One region of the Leisingera sp. JC11 genome, then DNA from elsewhere that is predicted to be linked to it. Evidence: riboswitches for the same ligand, from Rfam matches in the RefSeq annotation. Region 1 holds a riboswitch; each other region holds the start of a gene.
The links. Region 1 has a riboswitch for cobalamin ahead of AB1A62_RS08885 (hypothetical protein). Riboswitches for the same ligand answer to the same signal wherever they lie in the genome.
Positions count from the first base shown of each region.

Region 2: it holds a riboswitch for cobalamin, as region 1 does, so the genes downstream of both, AB1A62_RS06020 (aromatic ring-hydroxylating dioxygenase subunit alpha) here and AB1A62_RS08885 (hypothetical protein) in region 1, are expected to answer to the same signal.
Region 3: it holds a riboswitch for cobalamin, as region 1 does, so the genes downstream of both, AB1A62_RS06810 (DUF4198 domain-containing protein) here and AB1A62_RS08885 (hypothetical protein) in region 1, are expected to answer to the same signal.

Region 1 covers NZ_JBFCVS010000006.1:162,089-172,205, reverse strand. The annotation lists gene AB1A62_RS08920 (hypothetical protein) at 1-514, shown strand, start outside; gene ltaE (low-specificity L-threonine aldolase) at 511-1,560, shown strand; gene recR (recombination mediator RecR) at 1,635-2,234, opposite strand; gene AB1A62_RS08905 (GNAT family N-acetyltransferase) at 2,369-2,872, shown strand; gene AB1A62_RS08900 (YbaB/EbfC family nucleoid-associated protein) at 2,934-3,278, opposite strand; gene AB1A62_RS08895 (DNA polymerase III subunit gamma/tau) at 3,533-5,335, opposite strand; gene AB1A62_RS08890 (protein-tyrosine phosphatase family protein) at 5,521-6,063, shown strand; gene AB1A62_RS08885 (hypothetical protein) at 6,174-6,578, opposite strand; cobalamin riboswitch at 6,685-6,909, opposite strand; gene AB1A62_RS08880 (TetR/AcrR family transcriptional regulator) at 6,928-7,548, opposite strand; gene AB1A62_RS08875 (alpha/beta hydrolase) at 7,619-8,497, shown strand; gene AB1A62_RS08870 (SRPBCC family protein) at 8,523-8,990, opposite strand; gene nudC (NAD(+) diphosphatase) at 9,048-10,031, opposite strand.
Region 2 covers NZ_JBFCVS010000004.1:81,438-91,554, forward strand. The annotation lists gene AB1A62_RS06015 (hybrid-cluster NAD(P)-dependent oxidoreductase) at 1-813, opposite strand, end outside; gene AB1A62_RS06020 (aromatic ring-hydroxylating dioxygenase subunit alpha) at 818-2,053, opposite strand; cobalamin riboswitch at 2,160-2,359, opposite strand; gene AB1A62_RS06025 (DUF1523 family protein) at 2,595-3,239, opposite strand; gene AB1A62_RS06030 (hypothetical protein) at 3,251-3,517, opposite strand; gene AB1A62_RS06035 (DUF6638 family protein) at 3,692-5,053, opposite strand; gene AB1A62_RS06040 (hypothetical protein) at 5,050-5,568, opposite strand; gene AB1A62_RS06045 (ATP-binding protein) at 5,718-7,655, opposite strand; gene AB1A62_RS06050 (hypothetical protein) at 7,759-8,880, opposite strand; gene AB1A62_RS06055 (hypothetical protein) at 9,241-10,117, opposite strand, start outside.
Region 3 covers NZ_JBFCVS010000004.1:263,119-273,235, reverse strand. The annotation lists gene AB1A62_RS06815 (TonB-dependent receptor plug domain-containing protein) at 86-889, opposite strand; cobalamin riboswitch at 1,048-1,257, opposite strand; cobalamin riboswitch at 1,536-1,751, shown strand; gene AB1A62_RS06810 (DUF4198 domain-containing protein) at 1,894-2,679, shown strand; gene cbiM (cobalt transporter CbiM) at 2,690-3,307, shown strand; gene AB1A62_RS06800 (cobalt ABC transporter permease) at 3,304-3,888, shown strand; gene cbiQ (cobalt ECF transporter T component CbiQ) at 3,885-4,673, shown strand; gene AB1A62_RS06790 (ABC transporter ATP-binding protein) at 4,660-5,310, shown strand; partial or broken gene AB1A62_RS06785 (transposase) at 5,449-5,720, opposite strand; gene AB1A62_RS06780 (putative sulfate exporter family transporter) at 6,177-7,205, opposite strand; gene betB (betaine-aldehyde dehydrogenase) at 7,218-8,678, opposite strand; gene AB1A62_RS06770 (Rieske (2Fe-2S) protein) at 8,696-9,049, opposite strand; gene AB1A62_RS06765 (amidohydrolase family protein) at 9,062-10,117, opposite strand, start outside.

The DNA.
Region 1 (10,117 bases):
ATGCCTGAAGCGCGAGGACTTCATGGGCGGCATGCAGGACCAGGGCTTTGCCGCGCTGCCGCTGACCCAGCGGCCGGGGCAGTCCGGGTGGACCGCCAATGATCTGTCGGGCCGCTACTGGCTGCGGGCGGATGAGCGGTATGTCGAGGAGCCGCGCGAGGATCTGGTGCCGGAGGTGGACTTCAGCGAGTTCAATCCGAAATTTGCGGGCACCTATTTCGAGCATGTGCACCAGGAGCTGGCCAAGCGCTTCCCGATCGGACGCACGCGGGTGCTGTCCAAGGGGCTGTACAACTGTAATTCCTGGCACCGCGACCCGGAGCCGCGGCTGCATATCCCGGTGCTTTCCAACCCCGGGTCGCTGTTCATCGTGAATCATCACGTCACCCACTTGCCAGCCGACGGGTCGGTGTATTTCACTGACACCCGCGGCTACCACACCGCATTGAACGGGGGCGAAACCCGGCGCGTCCACATCGTGGCGGCGCTGGCTTATGATCAGGTGACGGAATGAGCCAATATGCAGGGCTGGCTGGGGCGGGGGGCAATGCGGTCCTCTGCGATCTGCGCAGCGATACGGTGACGCGTCCCGATGCAGGCATGATGCAGGCGATGGCTGCGGCGGAACTGGGCGATGATGTCTTTGGTGAGGACCCTTCGGTCAACCGCCTGGAGGCGGTGCTGGCCGAGCGTCTGGGCAAGGAGGCGGCGCTGTTCCTGCCCACCGGCACCATGAGCAACCTTGCCGGTCTCTTGGCCCACTGCCAGCGCGGCGAGGAGATCATCACGGGCGCGGGGTATCACGTGCATGCTTATGAGGCCGCAGGCGCCTCGGTCCTGGGCGGGATTGCGCTGTGCCCGGTGCCGGTGCGCGCGGACGGGGCGCTGGATCCGGGCGTGGTTGCCGGGGCGGTGAAGGCGGATGACAGCCATCTCGCCATCAGCCGCCTTTTGTCGCTGGAGAACACCCATAACGGGCTGGCGGTGCCCCTGGCAGATATGGCGGCTGCGGCGGAGGCCGGGCGCAAAGCGGGGCTGTCCGTGCATCTGGACGGCGCGCGGTTCTTCAATGCGGTGACGGCGCTGGGCTGTTCTGAGACAGACCTGGCTGGGCTGGTGGATACGGTCTCGGTCTGCCTGTCCAAGGGGCTGGGCACGCCGGCGGGCTCGGTTCTGGTCGGGCCTGCGGATGTGATTGCCAGGGCGCGGCGCTGGCGCAAGATGCTGGGCGGCGGCATGCGCCAGGCGGGTGTGCTGGCGGCGGCGGGTCTTTATGCGCTGGAGCATAACACGGCGCGGCTGGCGGAGGATCATGGCCGGGCCGAAGAGCTGGCTGCTGTGCTTCGGGGGTTGGGCGCGGGAGAGGTGGCACAAGCCACCAACATGGTGTTTTTCACGCCGGGTGACGGGCGCAATGATGCGCTGCGGACGCATCTGGCGGCGGAGGGCGTGGTAATCGGCGGCGGCAGTGCCGGGGCGATCCGTATGGTGCTGCACAAGGATGCGGATGACGCCGCGCTGGCACGGGCGGTGCAGGGGATGGAGAGCTTCTACAGCTAGACCAGGGGCCGGAAAATTCCGAGTTTTCCGGCCCAAATTTTTCCTTAAGAATTTTCTGCGCCCCGGCTGCGCTGTCAGATTTCCTTCCGCGCGTTGAGCGCGGCGGAGATGGTGCCGTCGTCGAGGTAATCCAACTCGCCGCCGATCGGCACCCCCTGCGCCAGCGAGGTGAGCTTCACCTGCCCCTGCAGCTGGTCGGCGATGTAATGGGCGGTGGTCTGGCCGTCGATGGTGGCATTGAGCGCCAGGATGACTTCGCTGATGCCTTCGGTGGCGACCCGGTCCACCAGCCGCGGAATGCGCAGGTCCTCCGGTCCTACCGCATCCAGCGCCGACAGGGTGCCGCCCAGCACGTGGTAGCGGCCCTTGAACACGCCGGAGCGTTCCATCGCCCAGAGGTCGGCCACATCCTCCACAACGCACAGCTCGCCGTTGCCGCGCACCTCGTCGGTGCAGATCGGGCAGATCTCGCTGGTACCGACATTGCCGCAGTTAAGGCATTCGCGGGCGGTTGCGGCCACCTCGCTCATCACATCCGCCAAGGGCGTCAGCAGCAGCGCCCGCTTGCGGATCAGATGCAGCACCGCGCGCCGGGCCGAGCGGGGCCCCAGTCCCGGCAGCTTGGCCATCAGGGAAATCAGGTCTTCGATGTCGCTGGTGGAATTCTTGATCATGCCTTGGGCCCTTTGCTGACCTCCATATAGGCCACCCGGGGCAGGGGAGCGCAAGGGCCGGGCGGCAAAATGTTCGGGGTTTGTTTTTCTGGCGCCCAGGGGTATTCCTTGCCTGGAATGGCGGAGGGTTCGGAATGGAAGGCAGCACGGCACGGGAAGAAAGCAATTCCTCACCGCTGCGCTTTGCCCGGCTGACGGAGGTTCCGCCGCAGGAGATCGCCCGCCACATGTCAGACCCGCGGATGGCGCAGCATATGCCGTTGCTGACCGGGGCCTGGGATGAGGCGGCGGCCAAGGATTTTGTGGCGGCCAAGGAGGCTTGCTGGCAGCGCGACGGGCTGGGCCATTGGGCGTTTCTGCGCGGCGGCACTTATCTCGGCTGGGGCGGGTTCCAGAAAGAGGGAGATGAGTGGGATTTCGGCCTGGTGCTGCGGGTGGACTGCTTCGGCCTTGGCCCGGCCATCGCCCGCAAGGCGCTGGCATTTGCCCGGCGGGATGCGCGCATTCCCTTTGTCACCTTCCTGCTGCCGCCGACACGGCGGCATTTGCGGCCGCTGGAACGGCTGGGGGCAGTACAGACCGGGGAGGTGGAATACGACGGGCGGCGGTTCCTGAAGTTCCGGCTGGAGACGGGCTGAGGCGGGTAAAAGAAAAGGCGGCACCAGACGGGCCGCCTTTTGCAGGGGAATTTCGTGCAGCTCAGAACGGCAGCTTGATGTCCTTGGGCAGCCCCATGCTTTCGGTCAGCTTGGCCATTTCTTCCTGCGCCTTTTCCGCAGCCTTGGCCTGGGCGTCCTTGATGGCGGCCAGGATCAGGTCCTCGACCACTTCCTTGTCGTCGCCATTGAAGATCGACGGGTCGATGTCCAGCGCCTTGAGGTCGCCCTTGGCGGAGGCGGTTGCCTTGACCAGGCCCGCGCCGGCCTCGCCGGTCACCATGACGTTGTGCAGGTCTTCCTGCATCTGCGCCATCTTGGTCTGCAGTTCCTGTGCCGATTTCATCATCTTGGCCATGTCGCCAAGACCGCCGAGGCCTTTGAGCATGTGGTTTCTCCTGAGATTCCGAGTTTGGGGCACAGATACGGGCCGCGGGGCCGCGAAACAAGGGGCAGGATCGTCTGCGTGGAACAGTTTAACGCTCCTCCGCCCGGCCGGCAGGCCGGGCCGCGCCTGTCCCGCCCCCACCGGGGCGGGCGCTTCGCTTCCTGCCCCGACGGGACGGGCGCGGCCCTAACCAGCTGAAATAATTTTTGAAAACTCCGGTGCGGCGCCAGAATTAACGCACCCCTGGCCGGTCTTCACCCGTCCTCGAACGGATCCCATTCGTCCTCCACCTCGGGCAAGGCCTCGGCGGCGACTTCGGCGGCCAGCTCCTCCGGCGTGCGGATGCGGGTGATCTTGGCCTTGGGGAAGCTCTCCAGCACTGCCTGCACCAGCGGATGCGCCGTGGCCTTCTCGCGCAGGGCGTTTTCGGCAGCGTCGCGGACCTCGGCAATGGTCGGCGCATCGCCATCCGGCGCAATCGACACCACCCAGCGGGCGCCGGTCCAGTTCTGCAGCGCCGAGCCGAGCCGCGCGGCCAGATCGCGCGGCGCCTGAGCCGAGGGGGTGAATTCGATCCGTCCCGGCTGGTAGGAAACCAGCCGCACGCCGGTTTCGACCTCGACCAGCAGTTTCACGTCGCGGTTGGTGCGGATCAGTTCGACCACATGTTCGAAGCTGGGGTAGCGGGCCAGCGCGGAGCTGACCTGCGGCGCCAGCGCTGCCACCGTGCCGCCGCCTTGGGCCACCGGCGCGCCGCTAGCGGGGCTGCCCTGGGGGGCAGCGCCAGCTGGCCCGCCGCCGCCAAGCGCCGGGGCGCCCATACCCTGCATCGGCACGCCGCCGCCCGGGCCCGGGGGCGGCGGGGGCGGGGTATCCTGCAGCTTGCGGATCAGCTCCTCAGGCGAGGGCAGGTCGGCCACATGGGTGAGGCGGATCACCGCCATTTCCGCAGCCATCATCGCGTTGGGGGCCGCGGCCACTTCCTCCAGCGCCTTCAAGAGCATCTGCCACATCCGGGTCAGCACCCGCATCGCCAGCGCATCCGCCATCGCCTTGCCGCGGGCGCGTTCGTCCGGGCTGACAGTGGGGTCCTCTGCCGCGTCCGGAGTGATTTTCACGACTGAGACCCAATGGGTGATCTCTGCCAGATCGCGCAGCACCGCCAGCGGGTCGGCGCCCTCGGCATACTGGCCGCTGAGTTCGGTCAGGGCGGCGGCAGCATCGCCGCGCAGGATCATGTCCATCAGGTCCAGCACCCGGCCGCGGTCGGCAAGGCCCAGCATGGCGCGGACCTGATCGGCGGTGGTTTCGCCCGCCCCGTGGGAAATCGCCTGGTCCAGCAGCGAGGTCGCATCCCGGGCAGAGCCTTCGGCGGCGCGGGTAATGAGGGCCAGCGCATCCTCGGCAATCTCAGCCCCCTCGGCGGTGGCGATCTTGCGCAGCAGGGCAATCATCACCTCCGGCTCGATCCGGCGCAGGTCGAAGCGCTGGCAGCGCGACAGCACCGTCACCGGCACCTTGCGGATCTCGGTGGTGGCGAAGATGAACTTCACATGCGCGGGCGGCTCCTCCAGCGTCTTCAACAGCGCGTTGAACGCGCTGGTCGACAGCATGTGGACCTCGTCGATGATGTAGATTTTGTAGCGGGCCGAGGCGGCGCGGTACTGCACCGAGTCGATGATTTCGCGGATGTCGTTCACACCGGTGCGCGAGGCCGCGTCCATCTCCATCACGTCGACATGGCGGCCTTCCATGATCGCGGTGCAATGCTCGCATTTGCCGCACGGATCGGTGGTGGGGCCGCCCTGGCCGTCCTCGCCAACACAGTTCATCCCCTTGGCGATGATCCGTGCGGTGGTGGTCTTACCGGTGCCGCGGATGCCGGTCATGATGAAAGCCTGGGCGATGCGGTCGGCGGCAAAGGCGTTCTTCAGCGTCCGCACCATGGCGTCCTGGCCCACCAGATCGGCAAAGGTCTCGGGCCGGTATTTGCGGGCCAGAACCTGGTATTGGGATTGGCCGGTGTCTCCGGCGGTGCCGCTGGGAATGTCGTTCATGATGTCTCGTGCCGGATTCGGTTTGCGGGGCGCCCGCGTTCCGCGCAGGGTATTGAAGCGCAGCCCGTTCGTCCACCGCAGAAGGGCGCAAACCGCGGGATGCAAAAGCGCTTTGGGAATGCGCGGTTAGCGGCTAGGCTGGTGGTAAGGGGGAATTGCAGAAGCGCGGCGTCCAGGGAGGCGGTATGCGAACTGAAGACACCTCGAAGCCTGCGGTGCAGGAGACTGCGGCGCAGGCCGGCCTGACCATCCACGCGCTGTCAGCAGGCGGCGGCATCTTGGCGTTGTGCCGGCTGCCGGGCGGCGAGGGCGATTACCGCAGCGACCTGATCCAGATCTATCAATGGAAACCGGGGTTGGTGATCTCAATGACCACGGAGGCCGAGCACGCCGCCGCCGGGGTGCCGCGGCTGGGCGTTGATATCCAGAGCATGGCCTGCCGCTGGCTGCATCTGCCGGTGCCGGATTTCCAGGTGCCGCCGCCCAGTGTGAACGCGAAGTGGGCGGCGGCCAGCAAGTCGGCGCGGCAGGCGCTGGCGGGCGGCGGCCGGGTGCTGGTGCATTGCAAAGGCGGCTGCGGGCGGTCCGGCATGGCGGTGATGCGGCTGATGATCGAATGCGGCGAGGACCCGGCGCAGGCGCTGGCGCGGCTGCGCTCGGTGCGGCCCTGTGCGGTGGAGACTGACGAGCAGCTGGACTGGGCCTGCGACGGCAGCAAGGCCTGCTAAGCCGCAAAACAATCAATGAGAGCTTTTGCCTGGCCGAAGGACGGGGAGCGCCCGTTCCCTGCGGAACCGGTGCTGCGCTCTCCGTGATCTCAAACCCTTAAGCGGCTTCCTTACAACGCCAGCATCTGCTCGGCCTGCCGCGCGTCTTCCGTCTTCGGCAGCGCTTCCATCAGCGCGCAGGGGCGGGCGTTCAGGCTGGAGGCTGCAAAGCCGGTGCCGTCGCGGCTGAGGATCGCATCGGCAAAGCGGTCGAGCCCTTCGCGCGGGGCCTCTTCGCCGACACCGCAGAACAGACGGATCCGGTCATGGCTGGCCACGAACTGCGCCGGGCAGTTGCGCGGGCAGCCGTCCAGCGCGGTGGTGCCGGTGATCTCGAAATCCTCCTGGGTCAGCGGCTTGGCCTTGGTCATCGCCTCGGCCAGCTTGGCGATCATCCGCTCTGCCGCGGGGCAGGGTTTCCCCAGGTATTTGCAATCCGTTGCCGCATAGAAATGCGTCTTGTCCGTCCACATCATGTTTGCGCCCTCCGCGCGTGGTGCGGGGGTTTGGGGACAAGAGACCGGATGAGAAAGCGGGAGGCCCGCGGTGCCATCAGACCCTGTCCGGACACCCCGCCCGGGTTCGAGTTTCACTTCCGATGGCAGGTCTCCTGACTTGCGGGTCGATGCTTTCCCGATCCTTCCCGGCCTCTTAGGGGGCCAGTGGCTCTATCGGGGTCGCTCGCCGCTTACAGTTGCGGGGGCAGTCGCGGAATTGGCTTCGCCTGAAGGCGGCGCCGCACCGTGTTCCCTTTTCATCCCGGACACAAGATTCTGTGGCGCGGGAACCATCGCCACAAGCGGTAGCGGCTGGCCCCCCGAGTCGTCAATCGTTTTTCTGCGCTTGCACAGGCCCAGGCGCGGGCGTGTGCATCTGCAGGTGAAGCCCGCGGATCACATCCGAGTCGCGCCGCACCCGGGCCAGCTGCCAGCCGCCCTGCAGCAGGATATAGAAGTTCTCTGCGGCCGCGCGGGCCTCGCCTTCAGCCAGGCCGAGGCGCCGGGCATGGGCCGCGGTCCCGGTGATCCAGCCCTCGAACAGCTTGGCGGCGTGCTGGTGAAAACCCTCGTTCTCCGGCCCCTCAAACAGCGTGGCAGAGACCGGGCAGCCGCTCCATTTTCCCTGTTTGTCGAACAGTTTGGCCAGCTTGTAGCAGACCGTCTTGGCGCCTTCCTGGAAGGTGGGCGCAGGAGTGAAGGAAGCGTCGATCAGGGCCAGCATCTGCTCCGACGCCCAGTCTGCAGCGGCCAGGGCAAGGTCCGATTTGCCGTTCGGGAAATGGTGGTAGAGCGAGCCCTTGGGCGCCTCCGCCGCCGCCAGCAATTCCGCCAGGCCGGTGCCGCTGTAGCCCTTGTTGCGGAACAGGCCGGCAGCCGCGCGCAGCAGCCGCTCGCGGGTCGGGACGGGGCCGTCCGGGGTGGCAGAGGGTGTCGTCACGTCAGTCATGGCGGCAGGTTGACAGCATTAGACCGATTGGTCCAGAGGTGGAGTAGACCAATCGGTCTAGGAGGGTGCCATGCTCGACAGCCATGCAGAACACGCCGCGGATATCCGGGTGGAGAAACTGCGCTTTGCCGCGGGTGATGCGATGCTGGCCGGGCAGCTGTACCACCCGGTAGGACCGGCCAGGGCAGCGGTGGTGCTGAATGGCGCAACCGGGGTGCCGCAGGGCTATTACCGGCATTTCGCGCGCTGGCTGGCGGCGGAGCGGCAGATGGCCTGCCTGACCTACGACTACCGGGATTTCGGAGATTCGGCGCGTATGCACCCGCGCCGCTCACAGGCCACCATGGCCGAGTGGGCGCTGGCGGATCAGCCGGCCGCCCGGAAGGAAATGCAGCGGCACTATGCGGGCGTGCCGCTGCAGGTGATTGGCCATTCTCTGGGGGCGATGCTGATGCCCCTGCAGGATGGCCTTGAAGACGTCGCCCGCATGATCGTGGTTGCGGGCGGCTTGGTGCATCACCACGATCATCCCTGGCCCTACCGCGCGCTGGCGCTGGCCTTCTGGTTCGGCCATGTGCCGCCGCTGGTCCGCGCCTTGGGCTATCTGCCCGGGCGCGCGGTGGGGTTCGGGGCAGATTTGCCGGCAGGTGTCTACTGGCAGTGGCGGCGCTGGTGCACCACGCCGGGCAGCTACCTGCCGGAAACCGGCACCACGCTGCCGCAGCCGCGCTGGGCGGAAACCGGCATTCCGGTGGACCTGTTTGCGATGGCGGATGACGATGTGGTGCCGCCGGCCGCGGTCTGGCGGCTGGGCGATGTCTACGGGGATGTGGCGCAGCAGCGGGCGGTGCTGGACCCGCAGCAGGCGGGGGGGCGGAAGATCGGCCACCTCGGCGCCTTTGCCCGTGCCAATGCGGCACTGTGGCCGCGGCTGGTGCCGCAGGCCTAGCCCGGACTCAGCCAGCCTGTGCGGTTCAGGCGGTGCGGCTCAGGCGCTCCTCGGTGATGCGGGCATAATCCGCCAGCCGCAGCTTGAAGCGGCGGTTGAGATTGCTGCGCGCCAGCTTCAGCGATTGCACCAGCAAGCGCCCGGTCAGGGTGGTCGGCGACAGCTTCAGCCGCACCGACATCCGGGTCCGCTGAGGCGACAGCGCCAGCAGCTCAACCTCCATCCGCCCGTCGATGCCGCTGCCGGTTCCGTCCAGCACCATTGCCGACGGCGGCGCGTAAGAGGCCAGCGTCAGCTGGATCTCGCGCGGCTTGCCGCGGAAGCTGAAGGCAAGATCCCACGCCAGGCCGTCCTCCGGGCGCGCGGGATCGCCGCTGCGCTGCAGCTCAATGCCGCGCCGCAGGGCGGAACGCTCCAGCATGCCGAAATCTGAAAGTGCGCCGAATACTTCGGCAACCGGGGCTTCGATGTCTTCTTTGCTGTGAAATTCCATGTTCGCCTGCCTCGTCTTCGGCTTTTGGGTCTGCGCCGTTTCCGGCAAATATGCGCGCTAGTCCAGCGTGTCCGCAAGCCAGTTCTGGATTAAAAACTGTGCAATAGCCCCTTTGCGCGCGGGCTTCAGAACCGGGTGCTCGTCGGCAAAAGCCGTCATCATCTCCTGGCGGCTGACCCATAGCGCGTCTTCGATCTCTGCCGGGTCGATGGTGATGTCGCGGCTCAGCGCCTCGCCCGCGCAGCCGAACATCAGCGACATCGGAAAGGCCCAGGGCTGGCTGGACAGGTAGCTGACCGCGCCGACCCGGACGCCGGTTTCCTCCAGCACTTCGCGGCGCACTGCCGCCTCCAGCGTTTCGCCCGGTTCGACAAAACCTGCCAGCAGCGAGTACATCCCCTCCGGCCAGCCGGGGGAGCGGCCCATCAGCACCGAATCCCCATGGGTGATCAGCATGATCACCACCGGGTCGGTGCGCGGGAAATGCGGTGCCTTGCAGGCCGGGCACACCCGTTGCCAGCCCGCCTGCGCCATATCGCTGGCCGCGCCGCAGCAGGCACAGAACCGGTGGCTGCGGTGCCAGGCCAGCAGCGCCTTGGCGGTGGTGGCCAGCTCCGCCTCCAGCGGGGTGAGGCGGGTCATCATCCGGCGCAGTTCCGCAAAGACATGGGTATCCGGCAGGTCCGGGTGCTGCTGCTCGCTGGCGTCGGAAAAGCTGCTCAGGGCCTCCTGGTCGAGGTCTTCCGGCTGCCAGTCGCTGATGTCGCAGGCAAAGCAGGCGCTGCCGCCGGGTTCCAGGCCCAGGAACAGCGCGTCTGATTTGCGGACCGCGGCCAGCGGATGCGCCGGCGCGGTCCAGGCCAGGCCGCAGGGCAGATCCGCCTCCGTCTCGCGCAGCGTCAGCGGCTTGCCGCGCCACATGAGCAGCACCTGGGCCCCGGGGCTGGTCCAGGCCGCCGCCAGCGCAGCGGCATCGCTGCGCAGATGCGCGGCGCGCTCCAGCCCGCCGCCGCCGAAGGTCACCTGTTCCGCGCGTTTCATGGCAATTCTCCTGTGGCTGGCGGGCTTTGCACCGCGCTCAAAGGGGGAATGCGGCAATCCATGACAGTGTGCCGCAGCTGTTGCCA
Region 2 (10,117 bases), on a different contig from region 1:
CGGAACCACATCGTCCAGCTCCGGCGCGTCTGCCTCGGTTTCCACCGGCGCGCCAAAGCTTTCCTGGTTGTAGTTCTCCATGTCGAAGCCGAGGCCGTTCAGCATGTCGCGCACGGCCTGCATGAACGGCTCCGGCCCGCAGCAGTAGACCTCGCGCTCCAGGTAGTCGCCGGCGATCAGACCCAGCATAATCTGGTTCAGCTGGCCGCGGTAGCCGGTCCAGACCTGATAGGGATCATCCTCTTCCACCACGAAGTTCAGCTTGATCCCCGGCACCCGCGCCGCCATGCCCTCCAGCTGGCGCCGCGCGATGATCTCGCTGGGCCGCTTGGCGCAGTTGATGAAGCTAACGTCGGGCGACTGGCCGCGGTCGAACAGATACTGGGTCATCGACAGGCTCGGCGTGATGCCGGAGCCTGCGGAGATGAACAGGAACTTGCCGTTCGGGCGCTTCGGCAGGGTGAACACGCCCGCCGGGCCGGAGGCTTTGAGGAACATGCCCGGGCGCAGATTGTCCAGCATCCAGCGGGTGCCGATGCTGTCAGACTGCGCCTTCACCGTGACCGAGATCGACAGCGGCCGCGACGGCGAGGAGCTGATGGTGTAGGTCCGCCAGACGGTCCCGCCCGGCACCGGCAGCTCCAGCGTCATAAACTGGCCCGGCTGGTATTTGAACCACGCGCCGGACGGCGCGCGGAAGCTGAAGGTGGCGGTGTTCGGCGCTTCCGGCACGACCGAGACGCATTCCAGCATCTCGTCGTCCTTCCACGCCAGGGTTTCGTCCAGCGTCTCGAAGTTGGCCTGCAGTCCCATCCGCTTACTCCGCCGCGATCAGGTGGCGGCCGGTCAGCGCACGGGTCAGGTGCTCGGCATACCAGTTGGAGAACTGGATCACGCCGCTTTCCTGCACTTCCGAATAGGGGCCGGGCTCATAAGCGGGCGAGTTGATGCCCTGCTGGTTGTCCTCCACCACGATGCGGTCCTCGTCGTTGGTCGCGACCCAGACCTCGGTCAGCCGCTTCAGGTCATAGTCCTGGCCCTCGACCGCATCCTTGTGCACCAACCACTTGGTGGTGACTTCGGTCTCGGTCGGGCTGATCGGGGTCACCCGGAACACGATGGAATGATCCGGCAGGAAATGGTTCCAGGTGGTCGGGTAGTGGAACTTCAGCAGCGTGCCCGCATCGGCAAACGGCACCCGGCCCAGCTTCTTGGCGACAGCCGCCTTGCCGTCCATGGTATAGCTCTCAGCGCCCTCATTCAGCGGCATCCGCGCCACCCGGTACTGGCCGCGCGCGTCGATCTGGAACTGCGCCGGCACGCCTGCCGCCTCGATCCGGTCGAAGTGCTTCTGCAGGTGCGCCGGGGTCTCGCCGCCCTCGATACCGGTGACGGACGGATCCTCGGGGAAGGTCCGGCACAGCGAAGGGTGGTTGCCGCCGCAGTGATAGCACTCGCGGTTGTTCTCCCAGACCAGCTTCCAGTTGCCGTTCTCGATGATCGAGCTTTCATAGGCCACCTTGGCATTACCCAGGTCATGCGGCTCCAGATAGGGGCGGGCCACTGCGGCAAAGGTGTCAAAGTCCGGCGCCTCATCCGCCAGGCAGATGTAGATCAGACCGGCCAGGTCGCGGCAGTGCACCGGTTTCAGCCCGTGCTTGGAGGCATCGAAATCCGGCCCCATGTCGCGCGCCCACAGCAGAGAGCCGTCCAGCTCGTAGGTCCACTGGTGGTAGGGGCAGACCAGCTTGGGCGAATTACCTTTCTTGGCCTTGCACACAACCGACCCGCGGTGGCGGCAGGCGTTGTGGAACGCACGCACCTCACCATCGGTACCACGCACGATGATGACGTTGTAGGCGCCGACCTGATGGGTCACAAAATTGCCCGCCTTCGGGATCTCGCAGGCGGGAATGGCAAACAGCCACTCGCGGTAGAAGATCTGGCGCATGTCCAGGTCCAGCACGCCCGGATCGGTGTAAAACGCCTGTTCCAGGGAATAGTTTTTCTGACGGGCCACCAGTTTGGCCAGAATATCGCTGTCGTGAAGCATCTGCTTCTCTCCTTTGCCGCATCCCCGCGGCAGGTTGGCTTGGCTGCGGGCATGGGGAGAGAGATTGCAGGCCACGCGCCTGCAACCGCCCCGCCGCCGCCCGCGGTTGACGTTTTCCTGGCAAGGCTGGTTTCCGGACTGTCCCGGGGCCATTCGGCGGCGGGGCCTGGCACCTTCCCGAAGGATCTCCTTCAGTGGTCATTGCCATGCCTTGCCCGGGGTCACCGTTGCGGGGGCAGTGCCGGAGTTTCACCAGCTTCCCAATTCTCCGCCCCGAAGGGCGGCACCTTGCTGAGGCGGAAACTGCCCTAATCCCGGCGCAACGGCGAAGACAAATCCGACCCGCCAAAACCGGAAAAAGACATGCAGGTTTTCTGTACTGGCAACGGAATCACACGCCGGAATCTCAAACCGGCATCCGCCGGTCTATTTGCGGCAAGCGCTTATCTTTCACGCAGTTACGCAGGTTTCACGCGCCCGAATCGATTCGCCGGTGCCGCCGGACGCCCATGAAAAAGGCCGCCCAACCGGCGGCCTTTCCTCACTTCGATTTCCAGGTATCCAGCCAGCGCCGGAACCGGCCCTTGCGTTCGGCGATGGCGTCGCCCGCCGCATAAAGGCTGTCCTCGGCGCTTTCGATCATCGGGTCGATCCGCGCCTGCCGGAACCGGCGCCAGCGCACATAGATGGCCCACAACAGCGCCCCGAGCAGCACCAGGAAGATGATCGAAAACCAGTTGGTTGGCTTGTCCTCCGGCCCCGCCACCGGCTTGATCGTCACCGCATTGGGGAAGATCGACAGGAACTCGTTGCGCCAGCCGTAATGCAGCACCGCCACCCACTCCGGGTTCGCCTTGGTCGAGATGCTGTCATTGGCGTCCGTGTAGAGGTTCGCGGTGTCGAACTTGAAATAGGGCGGCCAGTTCCAGCCGGTGTCCTCGTTGCGGTAGACCATGTTGCGGCCGTTGCCGCGCACCGCCTGGATGAACTGGACATCGCGGTTGATCAGCTCTGCCGACTGGTCGTCCGGCTTGGACCAGAAGATCCGCGTCCAATCGTTCAGCTCCTGCCGTTCCTCATAGGTGTTGACGATGCGCACCACGTCGTACTGCGGCAGCGTGTAATGCAGGAAGGCGCCGAACAGCACCCAGAATGTAATCAGGAAAGCCCATTTGATGAAACGCATGGGGAGGAGCCTCACATGAAGTTAATGACGTAGATCAGGAGCGCCAGCGCCCCCAGCGGGATGATATAGACCAGGAGGATCAGCTTGCGCCGGAACGAGTTGTCGTATTGTTTCAGCCCCCGCTGGATGAAGGCCGCGCGGTCGCCGGTCAACCCCTTCTCTTTCCAGCGCCGCTTGAGCTTCAGCCGCCGCATCTCGCGCGAGTAGAGGGACACCGCGGCGTAGACCACGGTCAGCACCACAAGAAGGATCAGGAGCAGGCGGATAAAGCCGAACATCACTGTTGCTCCTGGGTTTTCACATCCAACACAGGTTCGCGCCCCGTCCCGAGGGGGGGCGTTTCACGCCCGCCGTCGTGCTGAAAGCACGCCTCCGGCATGACGGGGGCGGGACGGGCGTGAACCGAGCCGCAAGCGGCTCTGGAAGAGTGATACTTCTTAAAGCGCTCCATACTATCGCCCCCTCACCCGGTTCACAGCCCCCCAAGGGCCGACCCGCTCAACCACCCCCTTGCGCCGGTTTCGCGGCAGCCGGGGCATCCGCCCCTCCATATCCGGCTCATGCCCGAACAGTGCCTCGCGCGCGCCGGCCTTGTCCACCGCATACTCCCGCGCCAGGAACTCCGCCGCATAGGCCTTTTTCGTCTCCGGCCACCCTTGGTACTGGCGGTAGAACTCCTCCTTGTGGCAGATGAACATCTGCCGGAAGTCATGCGGGCACAGCTCTGCCAGCAGCATGTTGACCAGATCGCGGCAGGGCGTGTCCGACGCCCTGAGACTATAGAAATAGGCCGGATGGTCCGAGGTGATCCGCGGCCACTTGCCGCCGCCCTCGGCCCAGCGCACCAGCGCCGCCAGCCCTTCGAATTCTTCTGGCAGCTCGTCGGCATGCCGCGCCGCCATCCGCCGCAGGTCCGACCGCGACAGGCCCGACAGGTCCCGTCCCTTCTCCGTCAGCACGGACACGGCAAGGAACCCCATCTTCTGCCGCAGGATTGCTGCGCCATCGACACCGCGCGCCCGGATCACCGGCTCTGCCAGCCCGTTCAGCTCCAGGAACTTGGCAATCGCATTGCGCTGGGACAGATCAAACACATGGCGCAGCGGCACGCCTTCAGGCTTTGCCCCGCTGGCAATCACCGCCGGATGCTCCACGTCCTGAAACAGGTACAGCCCGCCGAAATGCGCGGTCCAGAAATTGCCCTGCTCAAAGACCTCATGCTCCAGATGCACCGGATTGCGGGTCACATCGCCGGTCTGTTCCGCGGTCGCGATCATCTGTTCGATCAGTTCATCGTCAAACCAGGCATCCTCCCCGGTCTTGAACCGCTCCACCAGCTCCGCCAGACGGTCCGCATGGCGCAGCGTGCCGCGGGTGGTATCCGCCTCGATCCGCACCTGCCGGATTTCGAACAGGCGCGCGGGCGAGGACACCTCAAACACCGAATTCACCAGCTCGCCGGCCACCGCATCGGTCGCGGTCAGCGCAAACAGCTGGCGCTCGTTGACCTCGATGAACCGGCGCAGGATGTCCCGGCTGGTGGAGAATTTCACGTGAAGCAGCGGGCAGCGCTTCTGCTCGGTCGACAGCAGAATGAACTGCCGGTTCACGCCCGCATGGTTCAGATAGTGATCATCCCCCAGCTCATCGCCGATTTCGGGCGAAAAGCCCGAGATATCGACGTGGAAATCCGTGAGGCTCGTGGTCTTGCCGGTCAGATGCTTCAGCGCGCGATTGTACCGCTCCACCAGCGCGGGCGAGGCCACATGGAAGAGATTGCCGAACATCAGGCCATGCTGGATGAGGCGTTTCATTTCGATCTTTCCACTTCAGAATAGTCTTCAAGTTCCTTTTTTAGCCGATCCCATTCAGCCTTGAGATAAGCATTCATTAGACTTGCCAACTCAAGAACCGACCCATGCAAATGTTCGTCTTGTGCATCTTGTAGCTCGCTAATCTTGCGCGCTAGAGCCTTCGCCTCAGTTTCCTTTGGATTCAAACGAAGCATGACACTAAAAATTTTTCTGTTGATCAGATCAATATCTGATCCTGCTCTAGCTTCAGGATTGCTTGCGATAGACAAAATATCAGAAAAATTGCCTCTAACCTCGTTTATCCAAGCTTGGCGAAAATCGGCTAGCTTCAGTCTCCGTGACAATTCGAGGTGCAACCTTCGCTCTCTAGCCGCGCGTTTTTCTGCAGCACTGTCAGAAATGTATTTTATGAGAAAGGCAGCAAACGGCAGAGCGACAACCGTCAGTAGAGACTGGTGATTTGTGATCCAAGAATTTACGTCCGTTAGGAATGCAGAAAAACCTGTAGCGTCCATTTATTTCACGCTCGCTCTTTTCACAGGCCACCGTTTCGCTACTTCCCCGCCCGAGGCGCTTGCGGCTCGGGCAGCGCCCGTCCGCCCCCCTGGGCGGGCGCTCCGCTTCCGCCCGCGGACAGGCTCTGCCCTCATGTCGCGCACAACAATCACCCCTTCCCCTCCAGATACCGCCGTTTGGCCTCTTCCTGCCGCCCGAAATCGCGCACCATGTTTTCAATCGCCACCTCATCCGACTTGTCGGCATAGCGGAACTCGCTGTCGGCGTAGCGGTTGATCTCCTGCACTACCATGTCGACCGTGATGGGCACCCGCAGCTCCGCAATCATCGCGGATTTGGTCTCGTAATCCTTGAACAGGAACAGCTCCGGGTTCTCCATCCATTCATCCGGCAGCTCGAAATCCATCGCCCGGACCTTGACCGCATCGGTGATGTTCTTGATGGCGCGCCCGGTGAACCGCTCATCCGCAGCTTGGATCGCCTTCAGGTACGTCCCCAGCTTGGCCAAATCATCCAGCGCGCCGATCTGATCCTGCACCCGGCCAAAGACCTCCATCAGCCCTGGCTCCTGCGGGCGGTTGTGTGCCTCGAACGACCGCGCGACGGCCTTCTTGATCTCCTGCGCGCCGTACAGATCATGCTCGCCCAGCGGGATCGCATGGTTCTTGCCCATCAAGAGCGTCAGGATGTCGATGTAATCCTCCCGCGTCTGCGGCCCGTCCACCAGGAACCGCGCGCCGGCCCGCTGGCGCAGCGCATCGTCCACATTCTCCGGGTAGTTGGAGAACATGCCAAAGGTGCAGTTGCCGCGCACCACGGTGTTGGCGCCGGCAAAGGCCTCCATGAAGACCGCCGTCACCTCCTGCTGGCCCGCGCTGGACTGGCGGTCGCCGCGCTTGCCCGCGATCTGGTCGATGTCGTCGATGGTGCCAAAGCCGATCACGCCCGGGTCGATCACGTTCTGGATGAAAGACTTGGCGTTCTGCCCCGACTTGCCCTGATAGCTGTCGATATTGTCGATGCCGAAATTCTGGTAGCGGAAGGCATAGCCCGCATTCTGGCAATAATCATGGATCAGCCCCGCCATCATCTGGATCAGCGTCGTCTTGCCGGTCCCCGGCTTGCCGTCGCCCATGAAGGTGAAGATGAAGCCGCCCATCTCAGCAAACGGGTTCAGACGCCGGTCGAAATCATAGGCCATCAGCATCTTGGAGAGCCTTAAGGCCTGGTATTTGGCGATATGGTTGCCGACCACCTCATGCGGTTTCTTGAATGCCATCGTCAGGGTGGTGGACTTCGCCTTGGCCGCCGGTTCAAAGCCGCTGATGGTCAGGTCATCCGCCTCCACCCGCCAGGCCGCAGCAGTGAACGCCTCCAGCCGCGGCGCGTTCTGGGCGCGCAAGGCCGCCTTTTCCATCAGCTGCTCGGCATAGGCCGCCGTGGCCGCAATCAGATGCGCATCATCGGGCGCGTGCAGTGCCAGCTTCTGGTCCAGCTCCCACAGCGCCCCGTGCAGGGCCAGCGGCGCGTTATCCGTCAGCAGCTCCTCCGCCTCGCCCACCTCGGCCTGCGTCTCACTGCCATGCGGTGCCAGCAGATAGGCCGCGGCATTGGCAAACACATGCGCCGCAATCAGCGCCTCGGCGGCCAGCAGTTCGGTGAACTCCCCCTTGCGCGCCGCGTCCAACGACCCGGCCAGATTGGCCCGCTTCAAATCCGCCAGGCCTGATACATCCGCATAAGCCTCCCCCATCGCCAGGGAGACCGCCAGCGCCCGGCGCAAGGCGTGCTGCAGGGTCGCCTGAAGGGGCGAGGTCAGCGGATCATCCTCATCCGCCGCCTCGATCCGGGCAATCAGATGCACCCCATCGGGGCGCGCAGTGGAGCGCGTCACCAGCCCCGGCGTGGTCGTGCGGAAGCGCCGCGTGCGGGCGATCCCGGGCGAGCGCTCCGGCGCCTTGCCTTCAACCTGCGGCTTGGCAATGCGCGGGGTGTGGTCAAACCCCTCCAGCATCGCCGCCGCAGCCGTGTAATGCTTGCGGATGTCCTCTTCCCGCAGCTCCATCTGATTGCCTGAAATGCTCATCTCACCCTCTCAATCCGTAACCGGCGGGCAAAATCCAACCCGCTTTCATCTTTCTAAAAATACTCCTGCCGGAGGCTCCGGCCCCTACCGCACGCGCCGCCGCTCAATACCGCAGCACCTGCCCGGCATCGCTCACCACGAACTTCTGCACATCGCCGAACCCCGGCGGGTCCAGCTCTGCCAGCACCTGGAACGGGCGCTGCGGCAGGATGATCGCGCGCTGGGTCCGGGTTGCCCCGGTATCGGCGCCGCGCCCGCCAAAGGGGTCGAGCGCAAAGATCTCCCGCTCCACGGTGCCGAACCAGCCCGCGCGCTCCTCGCGCACGTCTTCGCTTTCCAGCTCCTCCAGCGTCCAGGCCAGCGCCCAGTCCTGGCCCGCGGGCGCCTCCGCCTCCTCAAGCACCCGGTGCAGCGGCCCGGACTGCTCGGTATAAGCTGAGGAATACATCGGCCCTACGTGGTAGCGGCGCAGATGCTTGGGGTGGAGGTCGTCGAAATCCTCGTCAAACCCCTTGGCAATGGTCACCAGCTTCAGCCCCGCCAAGGCCTGCGCCATCAGATGCGCCTGCACCTCCGGCCAGCGGCGTTCATCCTTGGGCAATGCCACCTTGCCGCTGTCCTCCAGCTCCATCAGGTAGATCACCGGCAGGTTCACCTGGCTGTCATAAGCCGCCCAGTGCAGCAGGAAGCGCCGACGGCGCTCGCCGATGTTTTCCAGCCATTCGCAGACCGGGTCGTTCTGTGTCCAGAACAGCTCCCCCTTCAGCAACTCCTGATAATAAAGCCGCTGCGACAGGGCGAACTGCAGCTTCGCCGGCACCGCCCGGTCCGAGATGATGGTGCGCACCATATCATCCTTCAGCTGCGCCTCACTCGCCATATTGGCCAGATGCCGCTCCGCCTGCTGGGCATCATTGGCCATGGTCATGAGTTCCGCGGCAACCGGAAAGCCGCTGTCACGCTTGTCCATCGCCAGACTGCCGAAGAAGCGGCCCGTGTCGCGCCCCGCCATCAGGTATTTCATGGAGAGCGCGCGGAAGGTGAAATTGAGCCGCATAAGGTAAGCAGTCAGAACCTTCACATCGGACTTCGACAGCCGCCCCTCCGCCTGCATCGCCGCCGCCACCCGGGTGAGGTGCCGGATGATGGTCGCGAACTTCTTGAAGTACCGGCGCGAGGCGAAGGTATCGCTGAGGCCCGTGTGATCGTGGGAGGGATTGGTCATACCACTCCCCTTCCTGGACGTGCCGCTTGCGGCGCGGACAGCGCCCGGCCGCCCCCCCGGGCGGGCGCTACGCCCCCACCCGCGGCCGGGCTCTGTCCTCTGTTTTGCTCAATCAGGCTCCAGAGCAAAACGAGAACGTTTTTTAGACCCGGATGGACAAATTTGGCGCCATTTTCAAACATTCAATTTCTGCCTTTGAAGTAGCCAGGTTTGCACTTCAGGAACACAGCCAAAGTCAGCCCAGCTATGCCCAGCACGAGTTCAAGCGGGATGCTGAGTTCAATCGCGATTTTGTCGGAAGCCCAGAGAGACGCAACTAACACAGCAACCCCAGCGCAAACCCTTAGCAAAGCGCGTAGTTTACCCCCCATACAGGTTCTTGTCGTGCTTCTCGACAATCGCCGCGAACCGGCGGGCAAAGCGTTCATCCGCCTTGGCCTTCTTCTCCAGCACGTCGCGGGCGAACACCATGTTGCCCTCATGCGCTTCCAGCATGTCGGCCATCTTCTGGTTGGTCGCGGTGCCGATCGCGGCCATCGCGGTCTGGGCTTCCTTGTCGGTCTGCACGCCGATCTCGTTGATCCTATGCGCCACATCCTGCTGCTGCGCGGTCTTCAGCGATTTGGTCAGCGCATCATACAGCACCACCCGCTGCTGGGTGTCCGTCTGCAGCTTGTTGATCAGCACCATCTGCGTCGCCGCCTGGTTCTGCAGGGAGTCGACCCAGGTCTTGCCCTTTTCGATATAGCGCTCCAGCGTCTGGGATTTCGCAAGCTTCACCTGCTCCTCCTGCACCAGCGCGTTGTACTTGGCGTTGATATCGGCCAGCTCGGTCTCCAGCTTGGTGCGCGCGGCGGCGTCCTGCTCGACCGAGATCTTGTTCTCCAGCTCGATGATCTGCGGGTCCAGCGCCACGATCTCAGCGCGCACGCCCTCCAGCTCCTGCACCGTAAACTCGCGGTCGTCCAGGGTCGCCGAGAGGTTCACCTGCACTTTCTCGCGCTGCTCTTCCAGGGTCGCCAGCTGGCCCTCCAGCAGCTTCACGATCACGTCGGACTTGGCGATCAGGTCCTGCAGCTTGTCGTCGATATTGGCGGTGCGCATCCGCTCCTGGCGCATCGAATCCGATTTGCCCTTGGAGAAGAAGCCGACAAAGCTCTCCCAGCCGGTCTTCGACCGCATCTCGTCGAAATCCTTGGAGAACGCCGCAGTCACATCATCCAGCCCCATGATCAGC
Region 3 (10,117 bases), on a different contig from region 1:
CCGACAAGCACATCAACCTGCCGCAGCTTCTGAACTATTTCCTCAGGCTTGTGTCGCTTGTTCGCCATTCTCAGTCCTCCGTTTCCTAAACATAACGGTGGGCCAATTCAGATGGGGCACTCCAATAGCTGGCCGCATCCGTTGCGGTGAAGGAGGTGCGGTCGCTGTCATAGCGTTCATCCGAGGTGCGGAAGTTGAAGCCAAGCTTCAGCCGGTCGGTAACCAGATAGTCGCCTTTCAGTTGCAGTGTATTGCGGCGGATGCCGTCTTCTTCACCGCCATCGCCCGAGGTGTCATAGCCGTCGTCATTGTCATGGGCGAAGCTGAAGGCGATACCGCCGCGTTCGGTCCGCGACGAAACCCGGGCCGAGGCCCGGTAGCCGTCGGACCCCGCTTCCACGCTGCCGCCGTATTCCGTGCCGATGCCGCCGGACTTGGTGATGATGTTGATCACACCGGCCGAAGCGTTGGAGCCGTAGAACACCGATTGCGGGCCGCGCAGGACTTCGATCCGCTCGATATTGGCAGTGTCCAGGCCGGACAGAATGTACTCGCTGTCACCGCCCGAGGCTTCGACGCCGTCGATCAGGATCAGCGTGTGATTGGCTTCTGCGCCGCGGATGCGGACCTGGGTAAAGCTGTCGCCGGAGCCGCTCACCATCAGGCCGGGCACTGAACGCAGCGCGTCCTGAACGGTTGTGATGCCGCGTTTCTCGATTTCTTCGCTGGTTACGACAGTGGCTGAGCGGCCGTACTTCTGGGCCTCGACCGGCGTAAAGCCGCCGGAGACGATGATCTCTCCCAGATCGGTGACCTCGTCATCCTGGGCGGTTGCGATTACAGGTGCGGCGGCCAGGGCCGCGGCCAGGGACAGGCTTGCCTTGCGCATATTCCATTCCTCCCGGCCCGCGCAGCAAGCACAGGCCAAGCGGCTGCCCATGCCGGGCAGCACGTTCAAAATTTGGGTCTTTGGAAGGCATTGCCCCCGCAGACGGTGAAAACTGCCACCACTACGGAAGTCCGTTGTCCTTGGCGCGCCCCGCACCCGGACAGGGTGATCATCCTGGCAGGTCTCCTGACTCGCGGGTCGAGGCTTTGCCGCGCCTTCCCGCCCCTCGGGGCAGTGGCATATCGCAGCATTGCTCTCCGCTCACAGTTGCGGGGGCAGTCACGGATTCGGCGCCTGTTGGCTACACCTCACCGTGTTCCCTTTTAACCGGGTGGTCTCCCAGCCGGACCAGAATGGCCGGGACTTAGGCAAACTGAACTCATTCTGTCAAGCGGGAGAATTCGCCACCTGAGTACAAATGGTCCCGGGCTGGCATCCATAACGCCAAAGCCGCTTTGCCATGTTTTGTGTGATGACGATTGATAAAGCACTCAACAAGTTGCGAAAGGCAGCGGCCATTGCTTGATCCTTTGATCGAAACATGCCCGTCTGTTGATCAGCGCAGCGCAGCCGCAGCCAAAATCTTCCACGCCAAACCCGCTGATGTCCTGAAGACGATTCTCTTGACTCGGAAATTCCGTTTTGTCATTCAGCCAAGGTGACCGGTTCCGCGAGTGTTTCAATGCGCAGCGGAAGAAATAGGGAACACGGTGCGGCGTACCCAAAAGGGACCAAATCCGTGACTGCCCCCGCAACTGTGAGCGGTGAGTGACGCTGAAAACGCCACTGGGAACATCCCCGGGAAGGCCAGCCGAACCAGGACCCGCGAGTCAGGAGACCTGCCGGACGCGAGGACTGAGGCTCCGCTTGCGGGGGTTCTGCCCTTTTCCACCGGACGCCGGGGTGCGCGTCTGGCGCGTGTGCCGTTCAGGCGTTTCCGTGCCGCTACTCCCCGTTGTTCATTCCTGATTGCAGGTGTGCCTGCGTCGTCGAATGAGGACGAAATGAAACTGAACTATCTGGCCGCAGCCCTGGCCGTTTCCCTGCCGGCCGCCGCGTCGGCGCATTTCCAGCTGAACTACACCGAAAGCGCGCTGATCGAGAAGCCGGGCGACGTGCCGATGGGCCTGGTCTTCTGGCATCCGATGTCCAATGGCCACGCCATGGACATGGGCACGCCGGAAGAATTCTTCATGATCCACAAGGGCGAAAAGACCGACCTGTCGGACCGCCTGGAGCCCGCCACCTTCAAGGGTGCTGAGAACGAAGCTTCGGCCTACAAGGCGTCCGTGCCGGTGAAACGCTCCGGCGACTATGTCGTGGTGACCGTGCCCTCGCCCTATTACGAGGAAAGCGAAGACATTTACATCCAGCAGATCTCCAAGGTGGTGCTGAACCGGAATACTCTGCCCACCGACTGGGACCAGCCGGTGGGCCTGGCCACCGAGATCCTGCCGCTGAACAAGCCCTACAACGTGATCGTCGGCTCCACCTTCTCCGGTCAGGTTCTGGCAGACGGCAAGCCGGTTCCCGGTGCCGAAATCGAAGTCGAATTCATGGCGGCTGAACCGGACCTGGAGAAATTCTCCACCACCAGCCCCTCCGTGGGTGAAATGCCGGGCGGCGCGATTGTTGCCATCGCCGACCAGAACGGCGTGTTCTCCTTCGGCATTCCGAAGGCAGGCTACTGGGGCTTTGCGGCCTTGGGTTCCGGTCCGGCGACCGAGCACGACGGCAAGGAACTCAGCCAGGATGCTGTGCTGTGGATCCGTGCTGAAGAGCTCAAGTGAAAGTAGACCGATGCATATCGTAGACGGCGCACTGTCGAACCCGGTTGTGATCGGCGGCGCGGTTGCCGCCGTCGGCGGTATTGCGATGGGTCTGCGCAGCCTGCCGCTGGAGCGAATTCCGGCGGCGGGGGTTCTGTCGGCCAGTTTCTTTGTGGCCTCGCTGATCCATGTCCCGATCGGCCCCAGTTCGGTTCACCTGATCCTGAACGGGCTGGCGGGGCTTGTCCTGGGCTGGGCCGCGTTTCCGGCCCTGTTTGTCGGCCTGCTGCTGCAAGCGGTGTTCTTTGGCTTTGGCGGACTGACTGTCCTGGGTGTTAACGCCGTCAATATCGCATTGCCTGCAGTTCTCGTTGGGCTGATGTTCCGGCCGCTGGTGGCGCGCGGCTCTCCCCTGCAGGGAGCGATCTGGGGCGGCATCGGCGGCGGCGCAGCGATTGCTGCCACGACCCTCGCTGTCGCAGTTTCTCTGATGCTGTCAGGCGATGAATTTATCCTGGCAGCCAAGCTTGTGTTTTTTTCCCACATCCCGGTGATGGTCATCGAAGCGCTGCTGACCGGCGCCGCCATTTTCCTGGCCCGGCGGGTCAAGCCCGAGCTGTTTGGTGACACGAAAGGAAGCTTGGCATGATCCGCTCCTGCGTTTTGATCCTCGCCCTGCTGGCGCCGCTGCCGGCATTGGCGCACAACGTGATTTCCGCTGTGTTTCCCTCGGGATCGGACATTGAGGGCGAGGTTGGCTTTTCCAATGGTGAAATGGCGCCGGACTTGCTGATAGAGGTTTTTGACCAAGCTGGCGGCAAACTGGGCGAAACCAGGACAGACACCGACGGTTTCTTTCTGTTCACCCCGTCAGAGCCAGTGACGCATATCTTTCGCGGCGACCTTGGCGCCGGCCATGTCGCCGAGGCAATCATGGACGCCGCAGAGGTCGCACAGATCATGGGGCAAAGCCCGAGCGCAGCGGCGCCTGCAGCGGCCAGCACCGCTGCAATCCCGTCGGCTGCCACGGCTGCAGGCCTGTCCGACCAAGCCCGCGCTGAGCTTGCCGCCATGATGCGCAATGAATTGCGCCCGCTCCGGCAGGAGCTGACCGCGTTCAAGAACAAGTCGGATTTTCAGTCGGTGCTTGGCGGCATCGGCTACATCTTTGGCCTGTTCGGGCTGGGCTTCTACATCGCCGCACGGCGCAAGATCGGCAGCATCGAATGACCTATGTTCTGACTGGCGACGAAAAACCGCTCAGCGGCATCGGCGCCTTCCGGGCCAAAGTTACCACGCTTGATCCTCGGATGCGCATCGTGATGACCGCGGTCTATGCTGTGGTGGTGGTCTCCCTCAGCAATCTTTGGGTGCTGTCGGCCGCGCTTGGCCTGTCGATGTGGCTGCTGGCCTACTCCGGCCTGCCGCCCCGGAAAACGCTGAAACGGATGGCGATGATGGACAGTTTCATCATCTTCATGCTGGTGCTGCTGCCGTTCACCATACCCGGCACACCGGTCTTTTCCGTTTGGGGGCTGGAAGCAAGCTGGGAAGGCCTGCGGCGCGCGGCCGAGATTGCCCTGACTGCAAATGCCGTCATCCTGGCGGTCATGACGCTGGTTGGGTCTATGGAACCCGTGACCATGGGGCATGCGCTGTTTGCCCTCAAGACGCCGGAACGGCTGGTGCATCTGATGATGTTCACCATCCGCTACATCGATGTCCTGCGCGAGGAATACCAGCGTCTGCGCACGTCGATGAAACTGCGCGGTTTCCGCCCCGGAACAAACTGGCACACCTACCGCAGCTACGGCTATCTGGTGGGTATGATGCTGGTGCGCGCCATCGAGCGGTCGGAACGCATTCTGGCAGCGATGAAGTGCCGGGGGTTCTCCGGCCGCATCATCCTGCTGGAAGACTTCCGCCTGGGCAGGTCCGACCTGTTGTTTGCCGCGGCTCTTACCGCCGCTCTTGCTGCCCTGATCTGGGCCGAGGCCATCTATGCTGCTTCTTGATCTGAACAACATCCACTTTGCCTATCCGGGGCTGGACCCGGTTCTGGAAGGCGTGTCGATGCAGCTAAACGCGGGGGAGCGGCTGTCGATCGTCGGACCGAACGGAGCCGGAAAATCGACGCTCCTGAAAATCATCATGGGGCTGATTGCCCCGGCCAGCGGTACCGTCGCGGCATTTGGAAAACCTTGCAGCAGCGAAGCGGATTTTCATGAGATGCGCCGCCGCGTAGGTTTTGTCTTTCAGGACGCCGATGACCAGCTTTTCTGCCCGACAGTGGCCGAGGATGTGGCCTTCGGCCCGCTGAACCTGGGCAAGTCCAAGCAGGAGGCCCTGGCCATCGTTGACGCTGTGCTGTCCCGCCTGGGGCTGATGCACCTGCGCGACCGGGTCACTCACAAGCTGTCGGGTGGCGAGAAACGGCTGGTGACACTGGCCACGGTGCTGGCCATGGAGCCGGACGTGCTCATTCTTGATGAGCCGACGAACGCGCTGGACCCAAGCAACTACGCGCGGCTGACAGAAATCCTGAAGGGGTTGGACCAGGCGATCCTGCTGGTCAGCCACGACCCGGAGTTCCGCGCACAGGTTGCCCCTAAAGAGTATCACTTGAAGGACCGGGAACTCGTACGGGTTTAGGACACACGGGTATCCGGGGCGCGTCGGGGGCCAACAAGCACCGTTGCTGCCAATCATGTTTCTGTCATCCAAATGAGCCTGCGAAAGCCAGAACAGTTGACCTGGGCTCTGGACACATTGTGTTTCCAAGCTTGTAGATAACAGTGCTGCGAGTGCGATGGCGGAGACGAAGACCTTGGGGTGTCTGCCGTAGCGGGTTGCCGCACGCCGCTAGTCCTTGAGCCTGCCGAACATGGTTTCGGCCCGATTGAGCCGCTTTTGGCGGAGCTTTTACTATCGAACTGTGATCTTGCGCTGCTGCCGGCCCGGGATCACGCGCGTATCCCTTTGTCTTTCAACGCTTCTCTGAACCGGTCGGAATCGTATACCCGGTCTCCGAGCGGCCAGTCGATCTTCGGCAAATTGCTCAGAAACCATCGTCCCGATGGGCCAAAGGCCAGCCATGCATTAACAATCAAACCGGACCAGTCAGATCAGGCTCCCCCGGGGCGCGGGCGGACATCACCGTCATTGGCCTGGATGATCCGGCCATCGGGCAGGTCATTGATCCAGTCCAGAGAGCTCTCCTGAACGGCTCCGGCCGCGACGTGCGGACGGTTGTGGTCGACGGCCGCATCTTGATGCAGGAGGCATCATTCCCGGTGTTGACCATGACGGGCTGCGCGCCGGCGCGCAAAGCCGTTTCGGCGGGCTGGTGGCGCAATATCCTGACCGTATCTTTGGCCTTCCGCCGGTGGAGGAGATCTTTGCCCTGGCTCATCCAATGCGGAAGGCGCCTGCACGAACAGTATCCTGATCCGCCAAGCCTCAGTCCTGACCGTGGATGCGGACCGAACCAAGCAGAAATGTTGCGAGCCGCAGAAAGATCAGAAAAGACCGGGCAGAAAGCAGGCGCATAGGGCAGAAGCTGCCAACAGCGCCAGTGTCAGCCCGCCGATCCGGATCACCTTTGCGCCGCCTGCGCTGGCAAGGCTGCGCAGCGAAGTCTTGGCGCCGAGAGCCGAAATCGCAATGATCAGCAGCCATTTGGACGCGCCCGCGGCAAAATCTGCCATTTCCTCGTTTAGCACCCGAGCGTTAGCCAGAATGGCAAGGGCAAAGAAGACAATCAGGAACCCGGGCACCGGGATCTTTTGCGTCCTGTCCCGTTTGCCCGCTGCCGAGACGGTCAGGATCAGAACGCAGAGCACAAGCGGCAGCAGGCTGACCCGGACCATTTTTACCAAAGTGGCCAATTCCGCAGTTTCTTCCGAAACCGTCAGCCCGGCACCGACGACCTGTGCGACGTCATGGATTGAGGCCCCCAGGACAAAGGCCGTTTGCGCCTCGCTGAAGCCAAACTGCACCAGCGCTACCGGATAGACGATCATCGCCAGCGTCGACAGGGCGGTGACCGCGACCACCGTGAACAGCGTCTCCTGCTCCAATGCCTTGCTCTTAGGAAGGCAGGCCGAAATCGCCAGCGCCGCCGAAGCGCCGCAGATTGCCACCGCGCCGCCGGTCAGAACGCCGGATTGCCAATCCCGGCGCGACAGCAGCAGGCCCAGCAGGATGGTGCCGCCCAGAAGCCCGGCAATGGCGCCAAAGCCCGCCACGCCGAGAGAGGCGATATCGCTCAGGCTGACCCGCACCCCCAGCAGGGCCACCCCGGCGCGCAGCAGCGGTTTGGAAGAGAAGGTGATGCCCGGTGCCACAGCCGCCTCCTCGGCCAGCGGGTTGAAGACCATGCCGATCAGCAGTGCCAGCAGCATGACCGGCGCGCTGTAATGCTCCGACAGGAACAGCGCCGCCAGCCCGATCACCGCCGCCAGCGCGACGCCGGGGTAGAGGGAGCGGGTATACGACAACAGGGGAGAGGGCCGCCCGAAGGCGGCGCGGTTCAGCTGTGCCAGCATTGCAGTCTCTGCTCAGTAGTCGTTTTCGAAGGGAGACATGGCAACGTAAACGGACTTCAGCTGACTGAAGTGCTCGATCGCCGCACGGGCGTTTTCCCGCCCGATGCCGGATTGGCCGACACCCCCGAAGGGCATTTCGATTGGAGTCAGGTTATAGGCATTGATCCAGCAGGTGCCCGCCTTGAGGCGCGACACAACACGGTGGCCGCGGGCGAGATCACGGGTGAAAACCCCGGCAGCAAGGCCGAACTCGGTGCTGTTGGCGCGGGCCACAGCCTCATCTTCACTGTCGAAATCCAGCACCGACATCACCGGGCCGAAAATTTCTTCGCGGGCGATGGCCATGCCGTCGATCACGTCGGCAAAAACCACCGGGCTGACCCAGGCCGGGCCTTCGGGCAGCGGCAGCGGCAGGGTGACGCGGGTGGCGCCCTCGCCCTCGGCGGCAGTGATGTAGCTGTTCACCTTGTCGGCCTGCGCGGCGCTTACCAGTGGTCCAATCTGCGTGCCGGGATCCATCGGGTCGCCGATCCGAATCTTTGCAGTACGTTCGGCGAGGCGGGCCAGGAAAGCCTCCTTGATTCCCTTCTGCACGAACACGCGGGTGGCGTTGGAGCAGATCTGGCCGGTGGAATAGAAATTGCCGAGAATGGCGCCCGACACAGCGCTGTCGATGTCGGCGTCATCAAAGACCAGCAGCGGGGATTTACCGCCAAGCTCCATGGTGATGTGCTTCATCTGCCCAGCGGCGGCCGCGGCCACCGCCCGGCCGGTGGGCACCGAGCCGGTGAGCGACACCTTGTCGATACCGGGGTGGGTGGTCAGCGCGGCGCCGGTGTCGCGCTGACCTTGCACCACATTGAACAGGCCCGGCGGGGCGCCGGCCTTAGTCAGGATTTCCGCCAGTTTCAGCGCGGTCAGCGGCGTGAGTTCGGAGGGCTTGAAGATCATCGCGTTGCCGCAGGCCAGCGCCGGGGCGGCCTTCCAGCAGGCAATCTGGATCGGATAGTTCCAGGCGCCGATGCCGAGGCAGACGCCCAGCGGTTCGCGCAGCGTATAGGCCCAGTCGCCGCCCAGCGGGATGTGGTCGGCAGTCAATGTGGCGGCCTGGCAGCCGAAATACTCCAGGCAGTCGGCGCCGCTCGCGGCATCAGCCACCCGGGTTTCGGAAATTGGCTTGCCGGTATTCAGGGTTTCCAGAACCGACAGTTCTTCGTTCCGGGCCCGGATGATATCCGCGGCCCGGCGCAGCACGCGGCCGCGTTCGGCGGGCGGCGTCGCGGCCCAAATGGCCTGCGCATCGCGTGCGCAGGCCACAGCCCGTTCGATTATGGACGGGGAGGCGCCATTCAAACGGGCGATCACTTCACCCGTTGCCGGGTTGATGCAGTCGAACGGAGCGCCAGCGGCGTCTTCCAGGTAGGCCCCGCCGATATAGTGGGAGGCTTCGGGCTGGCACGGGTATTGCGTCATGCTGGCGCTCCTGATGGTCAGATGTGGACGTAGAGGTCGCCGCCTTCGACGGAGACGTCGAAACGGCGGGTCTTCACCGAGGGGTCCACCAGGAACTCGCCCGAGCGGATGTCGAACTCCCAGCCGTGCCAGGCGCAGCGGACGATCTCGCCCGCGCGGTCATAGACGAACTCGGTTGAATCGGTTTCCTTGGTGGTGCCGCAGACCGGCCCTTCGCACAGCGCCGCACCCTTGTGCGGGCAGATGTTCAGCAGCGCATGGAAGCCGTCCTCCAGCCGGAACACGCCGATCGGCATGTTGGAGACGGTGACGATCTTGGCCGCGCCCTGCGGAACCTCGTCTGCCTTGCAGGCAAAATGCTTGGTAGTCATGTCAGGGTCTCCTTATTCAGCGGCCTGCGCTGCCGGGCGCGGCAGGCGGGTGTAGACGTCCAGCGCGTTAAGGCCGAAGATCTTCTCGCGCCATGCCGGCGGCACATGCAGCTTGTTCACGTCGTCATAGTCCCAATGCGGGTAGTCCGAGGCGAACATCAGGGTGTTCTCGCCGTCCATCGCTTCCAGCGTCGCCCACAGGTGCTGGATGTTCTCCGGCTGCTCCAGCGGCTGGGTCGAGAAGCGGAAGTGGTCCTTGAAGTATTCCGACGGCAGCCGCTTGAGCCACGGCGTTTCCTTGCGCAGTGCCTTGTAGTTTGCGTCCAGCCGCCACAGCACCGACGGCACCCAAGCAACGCCGCATTCGATCACAACCACCTTCAGGGACGGCCATTTCTCGAACACGCCATTGGCGATCAGGCTCGCCATATGGGTCATCGCAGTCTGCGGCAGGATGGCGTGGGTTTCCCAGAAGAAGGTCGAGGGGCCGGCCCCGATCGGGGTCGAGTTGATGCCGCCCTGGCCGCCCAGGTGCATGGCAAACGGCAGGCCCATCTCGGCGCAGGCTTCATAGATCGGGTGGTAGAACGGGTCGCCGTAGGGGCGCGCGGCGCCGTGGCTGACCAGCACCTGCACGATGCGCGGATGGCTGCCCACGCGGCGGATTTCGGCAGCGGCCAGATGCGGGTCCTGGGGTGCCACCACGATCGAGCCCCAGAATCGGTCGTCCTTGGGCAGCCAATAGTCGATCATGTAGTCGTTGTAGGCCTTGCACAGCGCGTTGGCGTAATGGGGGTTGGCCAGAGTGGAGGCTTCGATCGGCTCGTCGCCGGTCAGGATCGCCACGTCGATATTGTATTTGTCGAGGTGCTTTTCCTTCATGATCAGGTAGTTGTCGTCTTCCTCGACCGGGTTGACGTCATGGCGGGCAAAGCCTTCGGGATGGAACCAGGGGCGGTGGCCGTGCGGGAAGGCGCCGCGCGGGCCGGTGCGCTCGCCGCGGACGAACATGTCCTTGAAAAGGCCTTCCATATACGGTTCCAGGACCGTGGCGCTGCACCAGTAGTT